3 regions of the Bradyrhizobium manausense genome follow, and region 1 is predicted to be linked to each of the others. Evidence: predicted binding sites of a transcription regulator. Region 1 holds the regulator's gene; each other region holds the start of a gene.
The links. The regulator PhoB, encoded in region 1, activates phosphate uptake and scavenging genes when phosphate is short. The targets are predictions, from matches to a motif close to TGTCATNNANCTGTCAT.
Positions count from the first base shown of each region.

Region 2: the regulator PhoB is predicted to act here: its motif matches at 2,352-2,368, upstream of JQ631_RS20040 (DUF2794 domain-containing protein).
Region 3: the regulator PhoB is predicted to act here: its motif matches at 2,073-2,089, upstream of phnC (phosphonate ABC transporter ATP-binding protein).

Region 1 covers NZ_JAFCJI010000001.1:3,564,051-3,568,145, reverse strand. Annotated here, with positions in the region: gene pstA (phosphate ABC transporter permease PstA) at 1-20, shown strand, start outside; gene pstB (phosphate ABC transporter ATP-binding protein PstB) at 17-838, shown strand; gene phoU (phosphate signaling complex protein PhoU) at 850-1,566, shown strand; gene phoB (phosphate regulon transcriptional regulator PhoB) at 1,589-2,302, shown strand; gene JQ631_RS17070 (GcrA family cell cycle regulator) at 2,401-2,913, opposite strand; gene JQ631_RS17065 (aspartate aminotransferase family protein) at 3,371-4,095, shown strand, end outside.
Region 2 covers NZ_JAFCJI010000001.1:4,186,978-4,191,072, forward strand. Annotated here, with positions in the region: gene acnA (aconitate hydratase AcnA) at 1-874, shown strand, start outside; gene JQ631_RS20035 (DUF1223 domain-containing protein) at 1,093-1,872, shown strand; gene JQ631_RS20040 (DUF2794 domain-containing protein) at 2,433-2,804, shown strand; gene JQ631_RS20045 (GNAT family N-acetyltransferase) at 2,933-3,463, opposite strand; gene JQ631_RS20050 (Bax inhibitor-1/YccA family protein) at 3,692-4,095, opposite strand, start outside.
Region 3 covers NZ_JAFCJI010000002.1:1,236,717-1,240,811, reverse strand. Annotated here, with positions in the region: gene JQ631_RS26195 (DUF1045 domain-containing protein) at 1-150, opposite strand, end outside; gene JQ631_RS26190 (alpha-D-ribose 1-methylphosphonate 5-triphosphate diphosphatase) at 169-1,362, opposite strand; gene JQ631_RS26185 (transferase hexapeptide repeat family protein) at 1,359-2,015, opposite strand; gene phnC (phosphonate ABC transporter ATP-binding protein) at 2,189-2,998, shown strand; gene phnD (phosphonate ABC transporter substrate-binding protein) at 3,064-3,993, shown strand; gene phnE (phosphonate ABC transporter, permease protein PhnE) at 4,069-4,095, shown strand, end outside.

The sequences.
Region 1 (4,095 bases):
CCGAGAGGACTGCAAAATGACCGATCTTTCCGTATCGATGAGTGCGTCCGGCGGACTGCCCCAGGCGCCGGTGCTGCCCGAGGCGCCTGCCAAGGTAACGGTGCGCAACCTCAACTTCTATTACGGTGAGCACCACGCGCTGAAGAACATCAATCTGGCGCTCGGCACCAACCGTGTCACGGCCTTCATCGGCCCGTCCGGCTGCGGCAAGTCGACCCTGCTGCGCATCTTCAACCGGATGTACGACCTTTATCCGGGCCAGCGCGTCATCGGTCAGCTGATGCTCGACCAGACCAATATCCTCGACCCCAAGCTGGACCTCAACCTGCTGCGCGCCCGCGTCGGCATGGTGTTCCAGAAGCCGACGCCGTTCCCGATGACGATCTACGAGAACATCGCCTTCGGCATCCGTCTCTATGAGAAGATCTCGAAGTCCGAGATGGACGACCGCGTCGAGAAGGCGCTGCGCGGCGGCGCGCTCTGGAACGAGGTCAAGGACAAGCTCAACGCCTCCGGCCTGTCGCTCTCCGGCGGCCAGCAGCAGCGTCTCTGCATCGCCCGCACCGTCGCGGTGCGGCCCGAGGTGATCCTGTTCGACGAGCCCTGCTCGGCGCTCGATCCGATCTCGACCGCCAAGGTCGAGGAGCTGATCCAGGAACTGTCCGAGAACTACACGATCGCGATCGTCACCCATAACATGCAGCAGGCGGCCCGCGTCTCCGACAAGACCGCCTTCATGTATCTCGGCGAGCTGATCGAGTTCGACGACACCAGCAAGATCTTCACGTCGCCGACCGACCGGCGCACGCAGGATTACATCACCGGCCGGTTCGGCTGAGGAGACGGAACATGGGTTCTGAACATACCGCAAAAGCTTTCGACACCGACCTCCAGGAGCTCACGCGCCTGGTGGCCGAGATGGGCGGCATCGCCGAGCGCATGATCGTCGATTCCGTCGATGCGCTGATCCGCCGCGACGTCGCGCTCGGCCAGCGCGTGGTCACCATCGATGCGGAGCTCGACGCGCTCCAGAAGAAGATCGAGGAGCGCGCCGTGCTCACCATCGCGCGCCGCCAGCCGATGGCGGTGGATCTGCGCGAGATCGTCGGCGCCATGCGCGTCGCCACCGATCTCGAGCGGATCGGCGACCTCGCCAAGAACATGGGCAAGCGCGTCGCCGCGCTGGAGACGGATTTCCATCCGCTCAAGCTGTTCCGTGGCCTCGAGCACATGACCGATCTCGTTCAGCAGCAGGTTAAGTCGGTGCTGGACGCCTATGCCGCGCATGATCTGCCGGCGGCGATGGCGGTGTGGAAGGGCGACGAGGAAGTCGATGCCATCTGCACCTCGCTGTTCCGCGAGCTCCTCACCTACATGATGGAGGATCCGCGCAACATCTCGTTCTGCATCCATCTGATGTTCTGCGCCAAGAACATCGAGCGGATCGGCGACCATGCCACCAACATTGCCGAGACCGTGTTCTACATGATCGAAGGCCAGGCCATCACCGACAAGCGGCCGAAGGGCGACATGACGACCTTCGCCACGACGGTCCCCAATACCTGAATCCTCAAGGAGCGACGACCCTATGGGCGCACGCATTATGGTGGTTGAGGACGAGGAGGCTCTGACCGAGCTTCTTCGCTACAACCTCGAAGGCGACGGTTATGACGTCGAGACGGTGATGCGCGGTGACGACGCCGACACCCGCCTCAAGGAGCACATCCCCGATCTGATCGTGCTCGACTGGATGTTGCCGGGACTGTCGGGCATCGAGCTGTGCCGCCGGCTGCGGACGCGGTCCGACACCAAGCAGCTGCCGATCATCATGCTCACCGCGCGCGGCGAGGAGAGCGAGCGGGTGCGGGGCCTCGCGACCGGCGCCGACGATTATATCGTCAAGCCGTTCTCGGTGCCCGAGCTGCTCGCGCGCGTGAAGGGCCTGCTGCGGCGCGCCAGCCCCGAGCGGCTGGCAACCGTCCTGGCCTTCGGCGACATCGAGCTCGACCGCGAGAAGCGGCGCGTGGCGCGCTCCGGACGGCCGATCGATCTCGGCCCGACCGAGTATCGCCTGCTCGAGTTCTTCCTGGAGCATCCCGGCCGGGTGTTCTCGCGCGAGCAGTTGCTCGATAGCGTCTGGGGCCGCGACATCTATATCGACGAGCGCACCGTCGACGTGCATATCGGCCGTTTGCGCAAGCTGCTCAATCTCGGCCGCGAGCAGGACCCGATCCGCACCGTCCGCGGCGCCGGCTACGCGCTCGATGACCGCTTTGCGAAGGCGGAGCAGGCATCGAGCTAGCTGCACGCTAGCCAAACAAAAAAGCGCGCCCGGTGGCGCGCTTTTTTATGTCTCGATCGGCCCGGCCTGTGCCGGAACGACGTCGTCCAAGGCTGTGCTCAGCGCGTGCCCGGCTTCGGCGCCGCACGACGGCGATCGGCGGCCGGCTGATACGCCACGCGCGAGTGCTGGGCGCAATAGGGCAGGCCGGAGAGTGCCTTGCCGCCGCAGAAGAAGAAATCCGGGCTCGAGGGATCGCCGACCGGCCAGTGGCAGGTCGCCTCGTTCAGCTCGAGCAGCGATAGCCGCTGGCTCATCGGCACCACGTTGTCGTAGGTGACCGGTTCGGCCTCGACCTCGACCTCGAAGGCCTGCGCCAGCGCGGTGTTGCCGCGTGAGATCGGGCGGCTCACCCGCATCATGTGCTGCGCGGGACGCGCCTTGCGCGGCCGCGGAGCTGCCGAAGACGGGCTCTTGGCGCGGCCGGACAGGCCGAGCCTGTGAACCTTGCCGATCACGGCGTTACGGGTGACATTCCCAAGCTCAGCGGCGATCTGGCTGGCCGAAAGTCCGGCCTCCCAGAGCTTTTTAAGCTGTTCGACGCGATCGTCGGACCAGGTCAAAACCGTCATTGCACCCTTTCCTTCGCCGCGCGCCCGCCATCCTGGGGCCGCACGGCGAATGCCTAAGCTTCGAAAAACCCGTGCCGCCAGAATCCCTTAAGGCTCGCCGGGCGCGATGAGACGCCCGAACGTTTACGCCGGTACAAAGAGGACTCTTGGGATCAGAACCGCTGCACGAGATGTCGTATCTGACAAGCCAAACGCTACAATATGGCGTGACTCGCGCGCAAGAGTCCGCCGACTCGCTTCCACATGTTCCGTGGTGGAAATCCCGCAAATTCGTCACCGCAAGACTACGGATTCAGCGTTTCGCCAGGCTTTCCGGGCGGCATTGACACCCGTTTCACCAGGCCTAAGATGGTCATGCGTGCCGCCCTTAAAAGGCGGCACGTTTCGTTTTCCGGGCCGGTCAATGGTGCGTTGCGCAATGCACGCGTCGTCCGTCCGCAACAATCAAGTGATCGTCATGACCAACAGCGCAGCGCCGCATTTGCTCCCCGTTTTCGCCAGGGCCGACATCGGTTTTGAGCGCGGTGAAGGCGTCTGGTTGATCGCAACCAACGGCGATCGCTATCTCGATTTCACCTCGGGCGTGGCGGTGAATGCGCTCGGCCATGCCCATCCGGCGCTGGTCAAGGCGTTGCAGGAGCAGGCGACCAGGCTCTGGCACATGTCGAACCTGTTCCAGAGCCCGGACGGCGAGAAGCTCGCCCAGCGCCTGTGCAACGAGAGCTTTGCGGACTTCGTGTTCTTCTGCAATTCCGGCGCTGAAGCGCTGGAGGGCGTGATCAAGCTGGTCCGCCATTATCACTTCTCCAAGGGCCATCCCGAGCGCTATCGCATCATCACCTTCGAGGGCGCCTTCCACGGCCGCACGCTGGCGACGCTGGCCGCGACGGGCTCGGCAAAATATCTCGAAGGGTTTGGTCCGCCGATGGAGGGTTTCGATCAGGTCCCGCACGGCGACATCGAGGCCGTGAAGAAGGCGATCGGTCCGCACACTGCCGGCATCCTGATCGAGCCGATCCAGGGCGAGGGCGGCGTGCGCTCGGCGACGCCGACTTTCCTCAAGGCGCTGCGTCAGCTTTGCGACGAGAAAGGCCTGCTGCTTGCGTTTGACGAGGTGCAGACCGGCATGGGCCGCACCGGCGATCTGTTCGCGCACCGCCGCACCGGCGTGACGCCCGATGT
Region 2 (4,095 bases), 620 kb from region 1:
GAAGAAGTATGCCGACGTGTTCAAGGGCGACACCAACTGGCGCAAGATCAAGACCGTCGAGAGCGAGACCTATCGCTGGAACATGTCGTCGACCTATGTGCAGAACCCGCCCTATTTCGACGGCATGAAGAAGGAGCCCGAGCCGGTCACCGACATCGTCGAGGCGCGCATCCTCGCCATGTTCGGCGACAAGATCACCACCGACCACATTTCGCCGGCCGGTTCGATCAAGCTCACCTCGCCCGCGGGCCAATATCTCAGCGAGCACCAGGTGCGCCCCGCCGACTTCAACCAGTACGGCACGCGTCGCGGCAACCACGAAGTGATGATGCGCGGCACCTTCGCCAACATCCGCATCAAGAACTTCATGCTGAAGGGCGCGGATGGAAACATCCCCGAGGGCGGCCTGACCAAGCACTGGCCTGACGGCGAGCAGATGTCGATCTACGACGCCGCGATGAAGTACCAGCAGGAGCAGGTGCCGCTGGTCGTGTTCGCCGGCGCCGAATACGGCAATGGCTCCTCGCGCGACTGGGCTGCAAAGGGCACGCGCCTGCTCGGCGTTCGCGCAGTGATCTGCCAGAGCTTCGAGCGCATTCATCGCTCGAACCTGGTCGGTATGGGCGTGCTCCCGCTCACCTTCGAGGACGGCACTTCGTGGTCGTCGCTCGGCCTGAAGGGCGACGAGAAGGTCACGTTGCGTGGCCTCGTCGGCGACCTGAAGCCGCGCCAGAAGCTGACCGCGGAGATCGTGTCCGGCGACGGCTCGCTGCAGCGCGTTTCGCTGCTTTGCCGCATCGATACGCTGGACGAGCTCGATTACTACCGGAACGGCGGCATTCTGCACTATGTGCTGCGCAAGCTCGCGGCCTAAGCGCGAATTTGTGAACGGTGGCTCACCGCGACGTGAGTAGAAGGTTAAACGAAGGCGGCCTATCAAAAGGCCGCCTTCGTACGTTTGCGGCCATGCTTCGGGTGGACCCGCCGGGCAAAAAAGTCGCTTCGGCGGTCGAAGGTGCTGCGCCCCGTAAGACTACGGTGACCATCAGGCGATAAGATCCCCCTCACGAGCTACCATGTGTGACGTTCGACATGACTGGAATGATCGCTTCTAATTTCGCTTCGCGCTGGTCCGGTGCATTCTGGTCGGGAGCACTCGGCATCTGCGCGATCGTCGCCGTCATCCGTCCGGCCGAGGCCGATCCCCGCGCCGTGGTCGAACTCTTCACGTCCCAGGGCTGCTCCTCCTGCCCGCCCGCCGACAAGGTCATCGGCGACCTCGCCAAGGATCCCTCGATCATCGCGCTGAGCATGCCGATCGATTATTGGGATTATCTTGGCTGGAAGGACACGCTGGCGGATTCACGTTTCTCGGCGCGGCAGCGCGCCTATTCACGCATGCGCGGTGATCGCGAGGTCTATACGCCGCAGGTCGTGGTCAATGGCGCCGCGCATGTCATCGGCAGCGACCGCGCTGGCATTGAAAGCGCCATCGGCAAGACCGACCTTGGCACCGGCGTGATGAGCGTGCCGGTGACGATGTCGCTGGCGGGCAAGCAGATCAACGTGTCGGTCGCTGCGAGCAAGGAGCCGACGGTCTCGCATGGCGAGGTCTGGATCTGCTCGATCGCGAAATCGGTGCCGATCGAGATCGGCCGCGGCGAGAACCGCGGACAGCAGATCACCTACCACAATGTCGTGCGCAATCTGCTTAAGGTCGGCGACTGGAACGGACATCCCGAAAGCTGGACCGTGCCGCTCGAGAATCTGACGTCACGCGATGGCGTCGACGGTGCGGTGGTCTATGTCCAGGACGGCAGCCGCGACAAGCCCGGCCCGATGCTGGGCGCGGCATACACGTCGCTGCACTGAAGCGCGCTTGGATCGTCTCGGCAATTGATTGCTCGTCATTCCGGCGCGCCTCCTGGCGCGAGCCCGGAATCCATTTCTCAATGTGAAAAATTGGATTGATGGATTCCGGGCTCGCGCTTCGCGCGCCCCGGAATGACAGCGAGTCGAAAACGTCCCGCCATAAACAAAAAAGGACCAACTCGCGTTGGCCCTCCTTGTAGCGCGTACAGACCCGATCCTGTCCGACCCCGGGGGGCTGGGGGCTGAGGAATCCGGAACCGAAAGGACCGGGTCAACGCACATAAGCCTTTTCGCAGTGCAGGGCGGCAGGCGATGGGCGGAAAAGCGGCGATCCTGTGATTCCTGCTAACGATCCCGTGACGGTTTGCCGCTGTGAAGCTCCACCGTTGCGTGTGTCATGATTCGCAACCCGTCGGCGAGTTGAATCACGATCCCCAAGAGGCCCTTCAGAGCCCCTTGCGGTGGGGAACAGTTGGCGCAATCATGCCATTGTCATGATCCGCGGCTCCGGGGACGGTCTTCGCGGACGTGGGTCATGCTGATGCGACAGGAGGCGCTCCATGAATTTGACGTCGGAGGATGCCGATCCGAGCGAGCAGCGCGCGGCGGCGCGCCCCGCCGCTGCGAATGCCCAACCGAACCGGGTGACCTTCAACCGGCTCGAGCTGAACCGAATTCTCAATCTCTACGGCCGCATGGTCGCCGATGGTGAATGGCGCGACTATGCCATCGACTTCCTGAAGGACCGTGCGGTGTTCTCGGTCTATCGCCGCGCCTCGGAAGTGCCGATCTATCGCATCGAGAAAGACCCGCGGCTCGCGCGCAAGCAGGGCATGTACAGCGTGATATCGGCGACCGGCCTGATCCTGCGCCGCGGCCATGAACTCGACCGCGTGCTGCTGGTGATCGATCGGAAGCTGGCGGTGGTGTAGCGGCACGCGCGGTGCCGCAGGGTGGGCAAAGCGAAGCGTGCCCACGTGCTCGCAGATGAATGAGAGATCGTGGGCACGGCGCTGCGCGCCTTTGCTCACCCTGCGACGCCGGTGATGTGGCGAAGAAGCTACTTCTCCGGCACCGTCTTCGCGCCCTCGCCGAGGTCGCGCTGCATCATCACCGTATCCAGCCAGCGGCCAAATTTCAGGCCGACATTCGGATGCGTACCGATCATCTTGAAGCCGCCCCGGGTATGCACGCCGATCGAGCCGGCATTGGCGGAATCGCCGATGACCGCGATCATCTGGCGGAACCCGCGCGCCTCGCATGCGGTGATCAGCTTCTCCAGCAGCAGAGAGCCGATGCCGCGGCGATGGAAGCTTGGGTCCAGATAGATCGAGTTCTCGACCGTGAAGCGATAGGCTGGGCGCGGCCGGTAGGCGCCGGCATAGGCGTAGCCGGCGATGCGGCCGTCGAGCGTGGCGACGAAATAGGGATAGCCGCCGTCGACCAGCGCGCGGTAGCGGCGCGTCATCTCGGCCAGATCGGGCGGATCGATCTCGAATGTCGCCGTGCCCTCGCGGACGGCCTGCTGGTAGATGGCGGTGATGGCGGGAAGGTCGGCCTCGGTGGTGGGCCTGATTTCGGGTGCGGACATGCGGCGAGATTAGAGGCTTCGCAGGACGGCTGGAAGAGGCAACGCGGCTTCCACACACCCCGTCATTGCGAGGAGCTCTTGCGACGAAGCAATCCAGGAATGCATCTGTGAAGGCAGTCTGGATTGCGTCGCTGCGCTCGCAATGTCGGCGGTTAGGGAAACACCCGGCCCCAAACAAAAACCCCGGCCTCGCGGCCGGGGTTCGTGTCCGTTCTCTCGTCCTGGCGCTTAGTCGCGCTGGCCGAGCAGCTGCAGCAGCAGCGTGAACAGGTTGATGAAGTTCAAGTACAGCGACAGCGCACCGGAAATCGCCGCACGCTCGGCGATGTCACCGCCGGCTGACGCGTAGCCGTAGATGTAGTCGTTCTTCAGCCGCTGCGTATCCCAGGCGGTGAGGCCCGCGAACACGAGAACGCCGACCACGGACACCACGAACTGCAGCACCGAGCTGGCCAGGAACAGGTTCACCAGGCTCGCGATGATGATGCCGATCAGGCCCATGAACAGGAACGAGCCCATGCCGCTCATGTCACGCTTGGTGGTGTAGCCGTAGAGGCTCAGCGCGCCGAAGGTTGCCGCGGTGATGAAGAACACCCGCACGATCGAGGTGTGCGTATACACCAGGAAGATCG
Region 3 (4,095 bases), on a different contig from region 1:
CCAGTCCGGGGCGACTTGCAATGCGTCCTGCGGAAACGAAATCTCGTCGCCGCGATAGGCATCATAGCCCAGCAACTCGGCACCGAAGCGGGATAGCGCATTGTCGGCGCCGGCGGCAAAATAGATCGCGTAGCGGGGAAAACCTGTCATTGCCTGAGCATAGCCAATTTATGCCGCGACGACAGTCTCGCGCGGTGTTGCCGTCGCGCCGAGCAATCGGGGCGCATCGGTGAGATGCACGAGCTTGCCGGCCGCGATCACCGCGACCAGCCGCGGACGCAATGGCATGCTGTCGTCGACCAGCAGGATGTCGGCGCGATGGCCTGCGGCGAGCGTGCCGCGATCGGTCAGGCCGATGGCCTGGGCCGGCGCCGCCGAGATCAGCTTCCAGGCCTCGGTCAACGGCAGCACGCCGTCCGCGACGAGGCGGAACGCAGCGAGCAGCGGCGCCGGATAGTAATAGTCCGAGGCCAGTACCGAGCAGAGCCCCTTCGCGATCATGTCCGACGCCTTGGTCCAGCCGGTGTGGCTGCCGCCGCGCACGACGTTCGGCGCACCGAAGACGATGGCGTCGCCGGCAGCCGCGGCCTCGCGCGCCGTCTCCTCGTTGATCGGAAATTCGGCGAGCGTCACGCCCATGGCGCGAAAGTTTTGGCGCATCGCCGGCGTCGCGTCGTCATGCGAGAGCATCCGCACCCCGGCCGCACGGGCCGCGGCCGCGAGCCGGATGATGGAGGCCGGAACATCGGCGGCGCGCGAGACGATATGCGCGACGAGCTTGTCGAAATCCTCGCTCGACAGGCCGGTGCGCTCCACCATGCGGTTGCGCTTGCGAGGATTGGAGATGTCGGCAACGACCCCGTCCATGTGGTCATTGAAGGCGAACAAATCGACACGGCCCTCGGCGAGCCACTCGCTGATCTCGTCCTCGGCATCGAGATTGTGGGTCTCGTGCCGCAAATGAAAGCGGGTGTCGGCGGCGAAGTGCGGACGCTGCCGTTCGATTGCCTCAAGCAGGCGTCTTGCATTGTCGCCACTGCGCAGGCCCGGCTCCCACGACCATGTGGTGGCGTGGAACACCGTGGTGATGCCGTTGCTGACGACCTGCCGGTCGGTGTCGGCGAGCGCAATGTCGATCGGGAAATCGACGCCGGCCCGCGGCATCATCTGCCGCTCGAAGGCATCGCCGTGCAGATCAACGATGCCGGGCAGCACCAGCAAATCGCGCGCATCGATCGCCAACCGCGCGCGGCCGCGAGACGCGTCGATCTGCGCGATGTCCGTTCCAGAGATTGCGAGTGAAGTTTCGGTGAGCTCGGAGCCGACCAGGGCCCGGCCTCCCTCGATGAAAATGTCTGTCACGCGACCGCGCTTCGTTTGCTGGAAGAGGAATTTGCCTTTGCTTCGTATGCCGACAGGAAATCTTCAATTGTGAGCTTGCGGAAATCAGGCAGCGCCTCACGCAATTTGTCGTGATTCCAGTCCCACCATGCCAGCTTTGCAAGCCGTCCGGCAACCTCTTCCGAGAACCGCCGCCGCACGATCCGCGCCGGATTGCCGGCAACGATCGTGTAGGCCGGCACGTCCTTGGTGACAATGGCGCCGGCCGCGATCACCGCGCCAGTGCCGACGTTGCGGCCCGGCAGCACGACCGCGCCATGGCCGATCCAGACGTCATGGCCGATATGGACGTGATGCTGGCGCCGCCAGTCGAAGAAGTCTGTATCGTCGCTCTCGTCCGGAAAGTAGGCGCTGGAGCGGTAGGTGAAATGCGCCTGGGTCGCGCGATGCATCGGATGATTGCCGGGATTGATCCGCGTCATCGCCGCGATCGAGCAGAACTTTCCGATGGTGGTGTAGGTGATCTGCGCGTCGTTGACGACGTAGGAGTAATCGCCCATCGCGACCTCGTGCAGGATGGTGCGCGCGCCGACCTCGGTGTAGGCGCCGAGCCTGGTTTCGTGCAGCTTCGCCGAAGCATCGATGGTCGGCTCGACCGATAGCACCTTGGCCATGTTGCATCCGGAGTTCGAGGGCGGGCGCTCGTCTTCGAGTGGCTTGATGACATCATCATGACGACGACATGACAGGGGATGAGGTGGGTTGGATCGCCGCACTGCATTGCGCATGTCACACAAGTGTCAACCGTCAGGGATAGCGGTGGGCCCCAGCTACTCTGGAGCCCTGCATGCTGGTGGTGGAAGGTCTGACGTGCCGCTTCGGCGCAAAAGCCGCGGTGGACGACGCGTCGTTTCAAATCTCCCCCGGCGGATTCGTCGGTGTGATCGGGCGCTCCGGCGCCGGCAAGTCGACCTTGCTGCGAACCATCAATCGTCTGGTGACGCCGACGCAGGGTCGTATCCTGTTCGACGGCCTCGACGTCACCGCGCTGCGCGGCAAGGAGCTGCGGCAGTGGCGGGCGCGCTCGGCGATGATCTTCCAGCAATTCAATCTGGTTGGCCGCCTCGATGTCCTGACCAACGTGCTGATGGGGCGTCTTGCCACCATGCCGGCCTGGCGCTCGCTCTCGCAGATCTGGCCCGAGCAGGACAAGGCGCTGGCGATGTCCGCGCTGGAACAGTTCGACATCGCCCCGCTCGCCGCCCAGCGCGCCGACCAGCTCTCCGGCGGCCAGCAGCAGCGCGTGGCGATTGCCCGCGCCCTGGTGCAGCAGCCCGATATCATCCTCGCCGACGAGCCGATTGCCTCGCTCGATCCGCGCAATACCAAGATCGTCATGGATGCGCTTCTGCGCATCAACAAGCATTTCGGCATCACGGTGATCTGCAATCTGCATTCGCTCGATCTGGCGCGCAGCTATTGCGACCGCCTCATCGGCATGGCCCAGGGCCGCGTAGTGTTCGACGGCGCGCCGTCCGCGCTGACCGATCTCGTCGCGCGTGAGCTCTACGATCTCGAGGCCGCCGACGTCATGGGCGGCACATCTGCGCCGTTGCCGGAGGGCGTCCCGGCACTCGGAACGGCCGCGGCGGCTTGAGCCGCCGCGCATCCGTCATTTCCAGTTTCTTGCGTCAACCGATCCTATCAGATGAAGAGGACATCATGATCACTCGCAGACTCGTTCTTGCCGGCGCAGCCGCGCTGACCCTTGCCGGATCCGCTTCCGCCGAAGACTGGAAGACGAAATATCCGGAGATCACCTTCGCCGCGATCCCGGCCGAGAACGGCTCGGGCGTGACCGAGCGCTACGGTCCTTTCATCAACTATCTGTCGAAGGAGCTCGGCATCAAGGTAACGCTGCGTGTCGCCAATGACTACGCTGCCCTCATCGAGGGCCAGCGCGCCGGCAACATCCAGATCGGCTATTACGGTCCGGCTTCCTTTGCGCGCGCCCGTCTCACCGGCGTCAAGACCGATGCCTTCGTGATCGACGTCAATTCCGACGGCTCGAAGGGCTACTACTCCGTCTTCTACGTGCTGGCGAAATCGCCGTACCAGAAGATCGAGGACCTCAAGGGCAAGAATCTCGGGCTTGTCGATCCGAACTCCACGTCCGGCAACAACATGCCCCGCTTCAAGCTGAACGCGATGAGCATCGATCCCGATGCCTATTTCTCCAAGGTGGTCTTCACCGGCAGCCACGAGAACGCCGTTCTGGCGCTGGCCCAGGGCACCGTCGACGTCGCCGCCAACTGGTGGAACGCCGACGACGATTCCAACCTGACCCGCATGCTCAACAAGGGCATGGTGAAGTCGGCCGACGGCACGCCGATGAAGAAGGAGGACTTCCGCATCATCGGGAAGTCCGACCTCATCATCAACTCGCCCTACGCCTACCTGAGCGATCTGCCCGAGGACATGAAGGCCGCGATCAAGAAGGCCTTCCTGGATGCCGCGCAGAAGGATCCCGAGGCGTTCAAGAAGCTTTCCGACGGCAAGAACAAGCCGTGGGAGCCGATCGCAAATGACGATTACAACAAGACCATCGAGCTGATTAAGTTCGTCGACAATCTGCGCAAGAAGGCGTCCTGATCTCGTCGGGACGATTTGCTGGAGCCGGGTCGATGGACCCGGCTCTTCTCTTGAGGGATCCTTTCCGCTGAACCCATGACCGTTGCGGTTTCGCTTCTCCCC